2 regions of the Faecalibacterium taiwanense genome follow, and region 2 is predicted to be linked to the other one. Evidence: predicted binding sites of a transcription regulator. Region 2 holds the regulator's gene; the other holds the start of a gene.
What was found. Region 2 encodes HrcA, which represses chaperone genes, less so after heat shock. Its sites were predicted from a motif close to TGTTAGCACTCNNNNNNNNNGAGTGCTAACA; they were not measured.

Region 1 (7,613 bases), 1.4 Mb from region 2:
GGCTTACCACTCTTCGCCGTCGATGTCCACGCTGCCGTCCACCACGGCACCGGCACGGGAACGCTGGAACATGCTTTCCACCACGGCGCAGTACTTATCGGCCAGACAGACGATGACTGCTTCGCGGCAGGTGGGCACATGACGGAAGGTCAGCGGCCACATGTGGCTTGCAATGATGCTCTGTTCCTTTGTGGTAATGCTGAACACCCGCTTTGCATTGACGCAGGCATAGCCCGGATGGGAGAAGCCGTGCATCTCAAACAGGCGGCGCAGGCCGTGAAAGGTACCGGTGGTGTGCCAGTCGTACAGATAAAAATCATGCAGCAGGGCACCCACTGCCAGCGAGGTCTCGTCAGCGTGCAGATGCAGACGGCGGTTGAGCCAGAAGCTCACCAGCGCCACATTCTTGCAATGCTGGTAGGTGGTGACAGAGCCGTGCTGGATGTACTCCCGCATCCGCTGCACATCCGGGTGATGATCGTATTTTTCAACGATGGCATAAAGCTGTTCGCGCTCGATCTCAGAAAGCTGCATGCTGCAAAATTTCCTTTCGCTTTAAGGTGATGTTTTCAGGAGCGGAGCTGGACCGGATTGGAATTGCCGAAGTTCTCTGCACTGGAAGGGTTCTCCCGCTTGAGAGAAAGATCTACCAGATACTGCTTGCCGTCGCCCAGTTCTTCCAGCTGGGCCAGTTTTGCCTTTGCGGCGGCTTCGTCCGGGTACCACTGGATCAGGAAGAAATTTTCTTCCTCTACACCGTAGTACAGCCACTGGCCGTCGGCACGCAGCCAGTCGTCCAGATGATCCACTTCTTCGCCGTCCGGCAGGCCAAGGCCTTCTTCGGCATAAAGGTTTTCCGGTTCCACCTGCAGCATTTCGATCACCTGAATGGAGCTTTGCAGGTATTCGTCCTGCGAAACTGTCTTGTCCGAAAGCTCCCATCCGGTGAGAAAAGCCTGCATCATCAGGTCGCGCACAGAGATGCGCGGCAGGGTCGGGTCCATAACCATAGGTATTTCCTTCTTCCTTTAGTTTGTCCCTGCTGACCAGTATACGTCAAAGGCTTATGCAAGTCAACAGTTTAATTGTGAATTTTTTGTAGGTTCGTTCAAATATATCCAGACTTAACAGACGGAAAAGGCAAAAGTGTCTTTCAGCCATTCCACTGCCAGTTCCACCCAGTGATGCCGGTGGCGGCTGGGCTGGTCCACCTCTGCTGTGCTGATGCTGGTACCGTGCACCCCCTTTTCAAACAGATGCGCCTCGCATGGCACACCCGCCCGGTGCAGAGCGTTCACCAGCATCAGGGTGTTCTCCACCGGAACGGTGGCATCCTCCATGGTGGTCCATACGAACACCGGCGGCGTCTGCGGCGTGATCTTATCCTCCAGCCCGAACACCTGCTGTGCCGCCGGGTCGGCGCTGCCCGCCAGCTGCACAAAGCTGCCGCGGTGGGCATACTGCCCTGCCGTGACCACCGGATAGCCCAGAATGACCGCATTGGGCCGGGGCTGGGCCGCTTCGCCGGGAATGTCCAGCACAGCACCGGAAAGGGCCAGGTGGCCGCCCGCTGAAAAGCCGCACACGGCAATTTTTTCCGGCAGGATATGCCACTGGGCCGCGTGCTGTCGCACAAGGCCGATAGCCTCGGCCAGCTGGCGCAGCGGCATGTAGTCCTTTGCCTTTTCGCAGATGGCGTAGTCCAGCACAGCGGTGTGGTACCCCGCCGCCGCAAACTGCAGCGCCACCGGGTCGCCCTCACGGGCACTCACATGGGTATAGCCGCCGCCGGGCACCACCAGCACCAATGGCCGGTCAATCACATTCGGCATCCGCTCACAGCAATCACGCAGGTAAACGGTCAGTGTCCCACCGCCGGCCAGTTCCAGCTGTTTCAGCTGCATGATATTTCCTCCTTTTACAGCATCCTTTGCGGTTCATTATAGCACAAAACGAACCATTTTTTAAACTTTTTATGAAAGCCCTTGATTTTTGCTTTTTGTCGGTGTATATTAGCACTCGAAAGTTACGAGTGCTAAGTATTCAAAAGCAATATCCTATTCCGAGTGCTTGGTGCCGAATACAGATAAAAAGAGGTTTTGCATTATGGCTAAGAAAGAATTTCAGGCTGAAAGCAAAAAGCTGATGGATATGATGATCAACTCCATCTACACCAATAAGGAAATTTTCCTGCGCGAGCTGATCTCCAACGCATCGGATGCCATCGATAAGCTCTATTATAAGAGCCTGACCGATCCTTCTGTGGGCATGAACAAGGGCGATTTTCGCATCCTCATCACCCGCGATCAGGAGAACCGCATCCTGACCATTGAGGATAACGGCATCGGCATGACCAAAGAGGAACTTGAGCAGAATCTGGGCACCATTGCTCACTCCGGTTCTCTGGATTTCAAGAAGGACAACAAGGACGAGAACATCGATATCATCGGCCAGTTTGGTGTCGGCTTCTACTCTTCCTTCATGGTAGCCGATAAAGTCACCGTCATTTCCAAGGCTTATGGCTCGGATGAAGCATGGCAGTGGGAGTCCTCCGGTGTGGACGGCTACGAAATGACCCCCGCCCAGAAGGACACCGCAGGCACCCAGATCATCCTGCACATCAAGCCGGATACTGAGACGGACCACTATGACAACTTCCTCGATGAGTACGGCATCGTGGCCATCGTGAAGAAATACAGCGACTACGTGCGCTATCCCATCCAGATGGAGCGCCAGCACGAGCGCCAGAAGCCGGAACCCGATCCCAAGCCGGAGGATTATAAGCCCGAATGGGAGACTTACACCGAGCTGGAAACTCTGAACAGCATGGTGCCCATCTGGAAAAAGCAGAAGAGCGAAGTGACCGACGAGGAGTACGCGAACTTCTATAAGGAAAAGTTTGGCGATTATACCGACCCCGCCCGCGTCATCGTCAGCCGCACCGAGGGCACTGCAAATTATAATGCCCTGCTGTTCGTGCCCAGCCACCGTCCCTACGACTTCTACACCAAGGATTATGAAAAGGGTCTGGCCCTGTACGCATCCGGCGTGCTCATTATGGAGAAGTGCGCCGACCTGTTGCCCGATTACTTCAGCTTCGTCAAAGGCATTGTGGACAGTCAGGATCTGAGCCTGAACATCAGCCGCGAGATGCTGCAGAAGGACAACCAGCTCAAGCTGATCCACAACGCTCTGGAAAAAAAGATCAAGAACGAGCTGCACGCCATGCTGGCCAATGACCGCGAGAAGTACGAGGAATTCTGGAAAGAGTTCGGCCGTCAGATCAAGTTCGGTGCTTACTCCGACTACGGCATGCACGCCGAGCTGCTGCGCGACCTGCTGCTGTTCTGGTCTGCCAAGGAGCAGAAGATGGTCACTCTGCAGGAGTATGTGGACAAGATGCCCGCTGAGCAGAAGTATATCTACTTTGCTGCCGGTGATTCTACCGACCGTCTGGCAAAGCTGCCCGCCGCTGAGCTGGTCATGGATAAGGGCTATGACGTCCTGCTGCTGACCGAGGATGTGGATGAGTTCTGCCTGCAGATCCTGCGCACCTATCCCCGCAAGGATGCCGAGGGCAAGGACGGCACCGTGGAGTTCAAGAATGTCAACAGCGGTGATCTGGGCCTTGAGACCGAGGAAGAGAAGAAGGCCGCCGAGGACGCTACCGCTGAGAACAAGAACCTGTTCGATGCCATGAAGGACGCTCTGGACGGCAAGGTGAAAGAGGTCAAGGTCTCTACCCGCCTGAAGGATCACCCTGTGTGCCTGAGTGCTGACGGCCCGCTGTCCATTGAGATGGAAAAAGTGCTGTCCAAGCAGCCCGGCAGCGAAGGCGTAAAGAGCGATAAGGTTCTGGAACTGAATGTCAACCACCCCGTGTTCGCCGTGCTCAAGGCCGCACAGGAGGCCGGTGACACCGACAAGCTCAAGAAGTACAGTGCTCTGCTGTACGCACAGGCTCAGCTGATCGAAGGCCTGCCGGTGGATGATCCCGCCGCCTACGCCGAGGCCGTCTGCAGTCTGATGAAGTAACTTTTTCCGGTAGGCAGCAGACTTACTCCCCTGCCGCTTCCACGCACATCAATATTTCCCCCTTAACAAAAAGGCCGTGCTCCGCTATAATAGAGTGGAACGCGGTCTTTTTCTGTTCTTTTGCCGGACAGTCAGGATAAATTGAGAGGTTTTTGCTCATGCAGCCCAAAAAACATTATTTTGCCCACATTCCCACCATTGCCATCTTTATTGTGTTTGCCATGTCGGCACCGCTGGGCGTGCTGCTGTTCATCTTAAAAAGCATCGATAAAAACGCCGAAAAAGAGGAAAAGGCCGCTGCGCAGGCGCAGGCAGACTATCGTTCCGACCTCGGCCCCGCATCTGCGCAGACGGCCCCCGGCAGGAAAACGAGCCAGCCTACGGCCACGATGTTCCCACCAAAGAGCAGAAGGACGCTAAGGAGCGTCATAAGCTCCTTACCACCCTGTGCACCATCGGCGGTGCTGTCTTTCTGTTCGCGGGCTTCAGCACCCTGTTCATGGATGGTGCTGCCAGCATGATGGAAGCCTTTACCGCCATTGCCCAGATGCTGGGCGGCGGCGCTGCTCTGCTAACCGGCCTGCACATGGATCGTACCCGCAAGCTGGAACGCCTGTTGGACAAGATCGCAGGCGACCGCGACAATATTCCGCTGGACGAGCTGTTTGCTGCCGCGGGCATCGATGCCGCAAAGGGCCGCACCGTGGTGGAAAGTGCTATTTCCCACGGTTACTTCGGTGCAGATGCTTACATTGATAACCGCACCAATACTCTGGTAGTGCGCGGCGCGGCTCCCCAGCCGCCCCGGAAACCGAAGCCTGCGCCCGCCCCAGAACCTGCACCAGCGGACCAATATACCGCAATTCTGCAGCAGCTGCGGCAGGTCAACGATGCCATCCCGGACCCCGTGATGACCATCAAGATCAGCCGTCTGGAAGCGGTCAGTGCCCGCATCTTTGAGCTGGCAAAGCAGGACCCCGGCAAAAAGGCTCAGCTGCAGAAATTCATGGACTACTATCTGCCCACCGCCCTCAAGCTGCTGAACACCTACGCCAGCCTTCCTGCGCAGGATGTGCAGGGGGAAAACATCGCCGATGCCAAAAAGAACATCGAGCGCAGCATGGACCTGCTGGTGACCGCCTTTGAAAATCAGCTGGACAAGCTGTTCCAGTCCGACGCACTGGACGTTTCGGCAGATGTGGCCGCACTGGAAGGGATGCTGAACATGGACGGCCTGACCGGAAACGAGTTTACAAAATAATATTTTGGGAAACAGGGAAAAGGCCCATGAGCTTTTTCCCTGTTTTTTCAAAGCGCAAATCTCCATGTTGTGCAGGCCTCGTCCGTCCCACGCAAAGCCGTGGATTTGCAGGCATTTTTGCCAATGGTTTTTCCGTTTTATATCTAATTTTATTTCAACCGTCAAATTCCACTCTGTGCGCCAATTTCAGTCTTTTTGCAACTTTTCATCCAAATGCAACAATAACACATGGTTTTTTCTGTCCGGATTTTATATGATAAGGACAGAAGTGTGCAGAGCATCCTGTATGCGGCCCTGCACTGCAGTTCCAACCCGCTCAAAAGGAGGATTATCCTATGATGAAATCTGTTTCCGCATGGAAGCAGGAGCTTTCCAGCGGCGCTCACGCTGCCCGGCTGGCAGCACTTTACTGCTGTGCGCCCGACGAAACTCCTGCACAGGCTGCCCGCTACGAAGCTGTTCTGAATGGTCTGGATGCCACCTTTGGCCCCCATGCTGAAGCTGGTCTTTACAGTGCCCCCGGCCGCACCGAGATCGGCGGCAACCACACCGACCACCAGCATGGCCGCGTGCTGGCCGGCAGCGTGAATATTGATATGATCGCTGCCGCCGCGCCCAACACCCTGAACCAGCTGCGCGTGCAGAGCGAAGGCTACGACCTGTGTGTGATCGGCCTTGATGACCTTGCTGCCCGCAAGGAAGAGGAAAACACTACCCTCTCTCTGCTGCGCGGCGAATGCGAAGCCTTCCGTCAGCGCGGCGCAAAGCTGGCCGGTCTGGATGTGTACATTTCCTCCAACGTGCCCAAGGGCAGCGGCGTTTCTTCCTCCGCCGCCTTTGAAGTGCTGATCGGCGTGATCCTGAATGACTGCTTCATGACCGATAAAGTCTCCCCCATCGAGATCGCGCAGATCGGCCAGTGGGCAGAGAACGTCTACTTTGGCAAGCCCTGCGGCCTGATGGATCAGATGGCTTCCAGCGTTGGCAACATTATTACCATTGATTTTGCGGACCCTGCCCACCCGGATGTGGAGCCGGTGGCCGTGGATTTCTCCAAGGCAGGCCTTGCCCTGTGCATTCTGGATTCCTGCGCAGATCATGCCGACCTGACCGACGAATATGCCGCTGTGCCCGCCGAGTGCCGCGCCGTGGCTGCTGTGTGCGGCGGCGAAGTGCTGCGGGATGTGCCGTTCGAGACCTTCCTTGCAAAGCTTCCGGAGTGCCGCAAGCAGTGCGGCGACCGTGCCGTGCTGCGCGCCTTCCATATCTATGCCGATAACGACCGCGTGGCAAAACAGGTAGCTGCCCTGCGCGAGGGCGATTTTGACACTTTCCTGCGTCTGGTCAACGAGTCCGGCCACAGCAGCTGGGAATACCTGCAGAACGTGATCCCCGCCGGTTACAAGGAGCATCAGGAGATGGGCGTGACCATTGCAGCTGCCAAGCATTATCTGAACGGCAAGGGCGCTGTGCGCGTGCACGGCGGCGGCTTTGCCGGTACGGCTCAGGCCTTTGTGCCGGTGGAAATGCTGGCCGACTTCAAGGCCCACATGGAAGCCATCCTTGGTGAGGGCCGCTGCCATGTGCTGAGCATCCGCCCGGAAGGAGGCGCAGTGCTGTGATCTCTACCGCCATTCAGCAGCTCGTGAATTACGGGCTTGACACCGGCCTTATCCTGCCCGATGATGAAATTTACATCCGCAACCAGCTGCTTATGACCATGCAGCTGGACGACTTTACCGCGCCGGAGGGCGAGGTGTGCTATACCGATCTGGAAAGCATCCTCAAAACGCTGGTAGATGATGCCGTTGCCCGCGGTGTGTGCGAGGACAACTCCACCGCCCGCGACCTGTTCGACACAAAGCTCATGGGCGTATTGACCCCGCGGCCCAGCATCGTGCGCGCCAATTTCGAGGAACGCTACGAAAGCGAAGGCCCGCAGGCCGCAACCGACTGGTTCTATAAATTCAGTCAGGACACCGATTATATCCGCCGCTACCGCATCAAACGCGACCTGAAATGGGTCACCAAGACCCCCTACGGCGATCTGGAGATCACCATCAACCTCTCGAAGCCCGAAAAAGACCCCAAGGCCATTGCCGCCGCCAAACTAGCTCCCCAGAGCGCCTACCCCAAGTGCCAGCTTTGCGCCGAGAACGAAGGCTATGCAGGCCGCATGAACCACCCCGCCCGCGAGAATCACCGCATCATCCCTCTCACCATCAACGACAGCGCTTGGAACCTGCAGTACAGCCCCTACGTCTACTACAACGAGCACTGCATCGTGTTCAACAACCAGCACACTCCCATGAAGATC
Region 2 (7,613 bases):
GTATCACCGTTGGTGGCCAGAACTTCGGTAACGCCGTCGCCCATCTCGATGATGGACACATCGAAGGTGCCGCCGCCCAGATCGTAGACCATGATCTTCTGGTCTTCTTCCTTATCGATGCCATATGCCAGAGAAGCGGCAGTAGGCTCGTTGATGATACGCTTGACGTTCAGGCCTGCAATGGTGCCTGCGTCCTTGGTAGCCTGACGCTGGCTGTCGTTGAAGTATGCAGGAACGGTAATGACAGCCTCGGTAACAGGCTCGCCCAGATAAGCCTCGGCATCAGCCTTCAGCTTCTGCAGGATCATAGCGCTGACCTGCTGGGGAGTGTACTCCTTGCCATTCAGGGTCACCTTGTGGTCGGTGCCCATGAAGCGCTTGATGGAAGCGACGGTGTTCTCGGGGTTGGTGATGGCCTGACGCTTTGCGACCTGACCCACCAGACGATCGCCGGTCTTGGTAAAGCCGACCACAGACGGGGTGGTGCGTGCACCCTCAGAGTTTGCGATAACAACGGGCTCGCCGCCCTCCATGACAGCCACGCAGCTGTTGGTAGTACCAAGATCGATACCAATGATCTTACTCATAATGAAAACTCCTCTCGAAAGAACAACTCTTATTGTTTATGTGATGCTCAAATGTTGCTAAGCGGATGTTATATTCAAAACCCTTTCGGGTTTCTGCTTTGTTATTCGGCCACTACAACGGTCGCATGGCGGACGATCTTATCGCCCAGCTTGTAGCCCTTCTGGTAGACCGTGATGACGGTGCCGCTCTCCTGTCCGTCCGGGGCGGGGATCTGCTGCACTGCGTTCATGAAGTTGGGGTCAAAGGGCTTGCCCAGCGCCTCGATCTCCTCCACATGGAGGGCATCCAGCGCCTTGGCGGCCTTGTCCAGCGTCATGGTCACGCCCTTTTTGTAGTTCTCGTCGGTGGTGGGGGCATTTGCTGCCATCTCCAGCGTATCCAGAATGGGAATGATCTGGTTCACCGCAAAGGAAATGCCATCGTTGAACTTCTGGTCGGCTTCGCGAGTGGAGCGCTTGCGGTAGTTCTCGTACTCCGCTGCCATGCGCAGCAGCTGGTCTTTGGCCTGTGCAGCGTTGGCTTCGGCCGCGTCCAGCTTTGCCTTTACGGCTTCCAGCTCACGGGCCTTCTTGTTGAACCAGCCGCCATCCTTCTTCTTGTCATCCTTCGGGTCGGCAGCTTCAGCAGCAGGTTCCTGTTCGGGTGCTGCCTGCTGGGCCTTTTCCTCGGGAGCCGTTTCGGGCTGCTCCGCTTCTTGAGCCGGAGCCGTCTTTTTTGCTTCTTCGCTCATTCCAGATCCTCCTTATAGATCACAGTCCGCCGGGGTACGGCAGCCTGTGGGGTGTCTTTTCGTTTGCCGCTCATGCCCTCGCCCAGCTGGTCTGCAAAGTAATGCAGCAGCGGCATCAGCTTCTGGAAGGGCATCCGGGTGGGGCCGATCAATGCAATGGAGCCCCACAGGCCTCCGCCCACCAGATACCGGTCGCTCACGATGCACAGGCCCGGGATCTGCGGTTCCAGATCCTCGCCCAGCAGCACGCTCTCACTGCGTTCTGCCGGAGGTGCGATCAGGCCAGCGGCCTGCTCCTCGTCGTTCAGCAGTGTGAGGATGTCGCCCACCTTGCCGTCCAGCTGGGGCCAGTCCAGCAGGTACTGCTCGCCGCCCAGAAATACGTGGGGCTTGACGGAATCCTGCAGGATGGCAGCCGCCGCGCTGATGACAGGCACCAGCTCCGGGTCGATCTGGCTGCACAGCTCTGCCAGCAGCCGGGTGGAAAGATCCACCGGCGCTACAAAGGTAAGGTTGCGGTTGAGCAGTGCGGCAAGTGCTGCCGCATTCTCGCGGGAAAGACCGGTGCGCACCCGTGCCACACGGGTACGAACGTAACCGGCCGTGGTAACGGCCAGCACAGCCGCTGCGCTGCGGCCCACCTGAACCACTTCATAGTGGGCGATGCACAGATCCTCGGCACACGGGGTGCTGATGGCGGCGGTGCAGCCGCTGATGGCGGCCAGCGCCTTGGCGGCACCTGCGGCCAGCTTTTCCGGCTCGTGGTCAAGGCTTGCGAACACCGCATCCACACGGGCGCGGCTCACACGATCCAGCGGCTGATCGTCGGTCAGCAGATTATCAAGGTAGTAACGGTAGCCCTTGGCACTGGGCACACGGCCCGCGCTGGTGTGGGGCTGCTCCAGCAGACCCAGCTTTGTCAGCGCCGCCATCTCATTGCGAAGCGTTGCGCTGGAAACTGCCATGTCAAAGTAGTTTGCCAGCACGCTGCTGCCAACGGGCTCGCCTTCGAGACCATACAGCGCCACGATCGCCTGCAAGACTCGCTGCTTGCGTGCATCCATCGTCATAGCGCCTGCCTCCTTTTTGCGTTCGCTTTGTTTGTTTAGCACTCCTTGTTCCTGAGTGCTAAGACCATTATAGCCAATTTTCCGGTGCTGTCAAGCCCCTTGGAAAAATGTTTTAAAAGATTCATAATTCTGTCATAAACGAAGAAAGCGCCCTCCTTATTATAAGGAAAGCGCTCCGGCATGTTCTTTACTCTTCCATCTGCCTTGCCAGAAATGCCGCTGCCACATTCACGGCCTTGAGCTGGGCGGCATCCGGCGTGGCCGTGCGGTCTTCGGTCAGCAGGGCCACCACGCCGGTCACATCGCCTGCCGCAATGATGGGTGCGGCACACAGCACTGCTCGGGGCGAGCCTTCGCAGGGCAGGATGCACTTTTCGGCAATGCCCTCGCTCTGGTACAACCTGCGGCCATCCATCAGCTTTTCCAGCGGCTGGCTGATGCTGCGGTCGGCCAGCTCCCGCCGGCCGGAGCCGCTCACCGTAAGGATGCGGTCACGGTCGGCCACCAGTGCGGTCAGCGCAAAGCTTTTGCTGAGCACCTCGGTATACTGGGCCGCCACTGCGTTCATCTCGCCAATGGGCGAATACTTTTTAAAGATCACCTCGCCGTCGCCTGTGGTGAAGATCTCCAGCGGGTCGCCGCGGCGGATGCGCTGGGTGCGGCGGATCTCCTTGGGGATCACCACCCGGCCCAGCTCGTCGATGCGGCGCACGATTCCTGTTGCTTTCATGTTTTTGCTCCTCCGTTTCCTTAAAAATGCCTGCAGCACTAGTATCTGTCAGGCCGGGCCATTTATACCTGCTGCCCCCGCGCAAAAAGACCTGCACGGAAAGCTGCCTCTTCGTTGCGTTTCCGGCAGGGTTCTGCTACAATGATACAAAAAGCCGTTTTCATAAGCACAGCACCCCGCTTATGAAGACAGATCCTAAAATTCTACTGAGAAAGGCAGGTGTCCGGATGCCGAACATCCTCATTCTGGGCGGCGGTGCCGCCGGTCTTACAGCCGCGCTGGCGGCGGCACAAAGTGCCCCCGCTGCACAGGTCATTGTGCTGGAGCGCAACCCGAAGCCGGGCAAAAAGCTGCTTGCCACCGGCAATGGCCGCTGCAATCTGGATAACACCGGCATTGCACCGGAGCTGTATTTCACTGCCGACCCGGCAGCACTTCGTCCGCTGCTGGATGCCGTAAATACCGCCGACCCGCTGCGCTGGTTCCATGCGCTGGGGCTTTACACCCGCACCGACGAGGCGGGCCGGGTGTATCCGTACTCCAATCAGGCGGCGGACGTGCTGGCCCTGCTGGAGCATCACCTTGCGCAGCACCATGTGCAGCTGCGCACCGGCTGCACCGTGCGCACCCTGAGCCAGAGCCGCAGCGGCTACGCCGTGCAGTTCGAGACGGCAGAGGGCTCTGCCGAAACGCTGCGCGCCGATGCCGTCATCTGCGCCATGGGCGGCGAGGCAGGGCCGCAGTTCGGCACCGACGGCTTTGGCACCCGGTTCGCCGCCCAGTGCGGCGGCAGGGTGGAGCCGCTGTACCCCTGCCTGACCGCCCTGCAGTGCGCAAAGCCCCGCAAAGCGCTGGCTGGCATCCGTGCCAAGGCAGCAGCATCCCTGCTGGACGGTACCCATGTGCTTGCCTGCGAGAACGGCGAGGTACAGTTCACCGATTACGGCCTTTCCGGCATCTGCATCATGCAGCTGTCCGGCCTGCTGGCCCCGGGCCGCGGCCCCAAGGCTCCTGCTGTGGAGCTGGACCTCTTCCCGGCAGTGGACGAAACCGCACTTGCCAGCCTGTTTGCGGCCCACGCCGCCCAGACGGCAGGGGGCAGCGCCGCTGACTTCTGGCTGGGCCTGCTGAACCAGAAGCTGGGCCGTACTGTGTGGTCTGCCGCCGGGCTGCAGGACAGCGACGCGCCTGCCGTGCTCACCGCCGCACAGTGGCAGAAGCTGGCCCACACCGCCAAGCACTGGCGCTTTGAGGGGCTGACCCCCTGCAGCTGGAAGCAGGCCCAGACCACCGGCGGCGGGCTGGCCCTGCGGGAGGTGGATCAGCACTTCCAGTTCAAGGGCTGTCCGGGCCTTTACTTTGTGGGCGAAACGCTGGACTGCGCAGGCAGCTGCGGCGGTTTTAACCTGCACTGGGCGTTCGGCTCCGGCCTTGTGGCCGGGCGCAGCGCTGCAGGCCATGCTGCAGCAGGCCGTGCTCTGCCAAAAGCCTCCGCGCCCGCAAAGAGCAGGAAAAGGCTGCACAGGTAAAAATGAGCTTTAAATTTTCAACAAACGCTTGACATCTTGTGCAGATCGCATTATCATAAAGACAATAAAAGTTTGTTCAGAGGATCGAGCAGAACAAGCAAGGGGAGAGTCGAAAGGCCCTTTTGTTTGTCCTGCTCTTTTTCTTTTATTCGGCAAACGGAGCGATCAGGAGGTTTTTATGCTGGATGTAGCAATTATCGGCTGCGGTGTCATTGGTGCGGCAGCCGCCTATGAGCTGTCCCATTACCCGCTGCAGACCGCCATTTTCGAGGCTGAAAATGACGTGGCCGACTGCACCACCAAGGCCAACAGTGCCATTCTGCACGCTGGCTATGACCCCGAACCGGGCACCCGGATGGCGCGGCTCAACGTGGAGGGGTCCGCACTGGCCAAGGAGATCTGCGCCCGGCTGGATGTGCCGTACCTGCAGTGCGGCAGTCTGGTGCTGGCCCTCAGCCCGGAAGAGCTGCCCCACCTGCAGAAACTGTATGAGAACGGCATCGCCAACGGCGTGCCGGGCATCCGGCTGCTTTCCGCAGAGGAAACGTTTGCCATGGAACCGAATCTGGCCCCCACTGTCGTTGGCGCGCTGTATGCGCCCAGCGCCGCCATCGTCAGCCCGTGGGAGTTTGCGCTGGCAATGGCAGAAGTGGCTGTGCGCAACGGCGTGGAGCTGCACCGCAGCTGCCCTGTGACCCGCATCGAAAAGACCGCCGGCGGCTGGGCACTGACCACCCCCTCCGGAATTGTGGAAACGCGCTATATCATCAATGCGGCAGGCATCTCGGCGCAGGCCGTGCACGATATGGCCGCACCCCACAAATTTACCATCCAGCCCACCCGGGGCGAATACTACCTGCTGGATAAATCCGAGGGCAGCCGTGTGCACCACGTCATCTTCCAGTGCCCCAACGAAAACGGCAAGGGCGTTCTGGTGGCCCCCACCGTCCACGGCAACCTGATCGTCGGCCCGAACGCCGACCCCGTGGAAGGGGACGATACCGCCTGCACCGCCGCCGGGTTAGCCTTCGTCAGCGCCGCAGCGCGCCGCAGCGTGCCGAACATCCGCTTCAGCGAGTCCATCCGCAATTTTGCGGGTGTCCGTGCCAATGTGGACACGGGCGACTTCGTTATCGGCGAAGCAGAGGGCGCACCCGGCTTCATCGATCTGGCGGGCATGAAATCGCCCGGCCTTTCCAGTGCACCGGCCGTTGCCAGAGAAGCCGTCAAAATTCTGGAAGCTCACGGCGATCTGCCCGCCCCCAAGGCGGATTACAGGGATGGCCGCACCCGGGTGCGCTTCAAGGAGCTTCCGCCCGAAGAAAAAGCCCGGCTCATTGCAAAGGAACCCGCCTATGGCCGCGTGATCTGCCGCTGCGAGACGATCACCGAGGGCGAAATTCTGGACGCTCTGCACGAAGAGATCCCCGCCACCACCATTGACGGTGTCAAGCGCCGCTGCGGTGCCGGTATGGGCCGCTGTCAGGGCGGCTTTTGCGGGCCGCGGGTGCTGGAGCTGATCAGCAAAACGCTGGGCATCAGTCCGCTGGACGTGCTGCAGGATAAGGCCGGCACCAACGTCTTACTGTGCGAAACCAAGCAGGAGGGAGAGCACCATGATTGATCTGGTCATCGTCGGCGGCGGCCCTGCAGGCCTTGCCGCAGCTTACAGCGCATGGCAGCATGGTCTGCGCGATATCCTTATCTTAGAGCGCGACAACGAGCTTGGCGGCATCCTGAACCAGTGCATCCACAACGGCTTCGGCCTGCACCGCTTTGGCGAGCAGCTCACCGGCCCGGAATACGCAGGCCGCTGCATTGAACTGCTGCGCTCCACCGGTGTCCGGGTGGAGCTGGGCACGATGGTGCTGGACGTCACCCCGGACAAAAAGATCCACTGCGTCAGCCGGGAAAAGGGCTATCAGATTTTGGAAGCCAGAAGCATCATCCTCTGCATGGGCTGCCGGGAGCGCACCCGCGGTGCCATTGGCATCCCGGGTACCCGCCCCGCAGGCATCTACACCGCCGGTGCGGCCCAGCGCTATGTCAACATGGAGGGCTATCTGGTAGGCAGGCGGGTGCTCATCCTCGGCAGCGGCGACATCGGCCTGATCATGGCCCGCCGCATGACGCTGGAAGGTGCCAAAGTACCGGCCTGCGTGGAGGTCATGCCGTATTCCGGCGGCCTGACCCGCAACATCGTGCAGTGCCTGCAGGACTTCGACATCCCCCTGTATCTGTCCCATACCATCGTGGATATTCAGGGCAAGGCCCGCGTGGAAAAGGCCACCGTTGCCAAGGTGGACGAAAACCGCCGCCCCATCCCGGGCACCGAGATGGAATTTGATGTGGACACCATCCTGCTCAGCGTCGGCCTGATCCCGGAAAATGAGCTGACCCGGCAGGCGGGCATCCCCATGGACCCCCACACCAAAGGCGCAGTGGTCTACGAGAATATGGAGACCGGCATCCCCGGCGTGTTCGCCTGCGGCAACGTGGTGCACGTGCATGATCTGGTGGACTTCGTTTCGGGCGAAAGCGACCTTGCCGGTGCTTCTGCGGCGGCCTATGTTTTGAAGGGCGAAGCCTCCGATGCCGCCGCACTCGATCTTATCCCGGGCAATGGCGTGGGCTACACCGTGCCGCAGCGGGTGCGCCCCGCTGATGTGGACAGGAGCGTGAACATCTCCTTCCGTGTGCGGCAGAACTACGGTCCCAGCCAGATCACCGTGACCTGCGGCGGCAGGCAGCTGGCCCGGTTCAAGCGCCAGCGCATGGCTCCCGGCGAGATGGAGCACATCGCACTTCCAAAAGTCCTGCTGGAAAAAGCAGACGGCCCGCTGACCGTTGCGGTAGAGGAGGTTATTGCAGAATGAGCAGCATCAAAGAAGTCATTTGCATCTGCTGTCCCTGCGGCTGCCACTTGCAGGTGGACCCGGAAAATGATTATAATGTAACTGGAAACG

Region 1: a site for HrcA is predicted at 2,011-2,041, ahead of htpG (molecular chaperone HtpG). Genes of this name have one in related genera too.

What each region holds. Positions count from the first base shown of each region.
Region 1 is NZ_CP155552.1:1,899,113-1,906,725, forward strand. Features, by position in the region: gene PXT33_RS09450 (HD domain-containing protein) at 4-534, opposite strand; gene PXT33_RS09455 (hypothetical protein) at 570-1,010, opposite strand; gene PXT33_RS09460 (alpha/beta hydrolase) at 1,125-1,904, opposite strand; gene htpG (molecular chaperone HtpG) at 2,107-4,035, shown strand; gene PXT33_RS09470 (hypothetical protein) at 4,194-4,556, shown strand; gene PXT33_RS09475 (5-bromo-4-chloroindolyl phosphate hydrolysis family protein) at 4,535-5,296, shown strand; gene PXT33_RS09480 (galactokinase family protein) at 5,632-6,918, shown strand; gene galT (UDP-glucose--hexose-1-phosphate uridylyltransferase) at 6,915-7,613, shown strand, end outside.
Region 2 is NZ_CP155552.1:349,779-357,391, reverse strand. Features, by position in the region: gene dnaK (molecular chaperone DnaK) at 1-587, opposite strand, end outside; gene PXT33_RS01630 (nucleotide exchange factor GrpE) at 689-1,318, opposite strand; gene hrcA (heat-inducible transcriptional repressor HrcA) at 1,315-2,388, opposite strand; gene PXT33_RS01620 (stage V sporulation T C-terminal domain-containing protein) at 2,576-3,118, opposite strand; gene PXT33_RS01615 (aminoacetone oxidase family FAD-binding enzyme) at 3,346-4,647, shown strand; gene PXT33_RS01610 (NAD(P)/FAD-dependent oxidoreductase) at 4,826-6,271, shown strand; gene PXT33_RS01605 (FAD-dependent oxidoreductase) at 6,264-7,523, shown strand; gene PXT33_RS01600 (DUF1667 domain-containing protein) at 7,520-7,613, shown strand, end outside.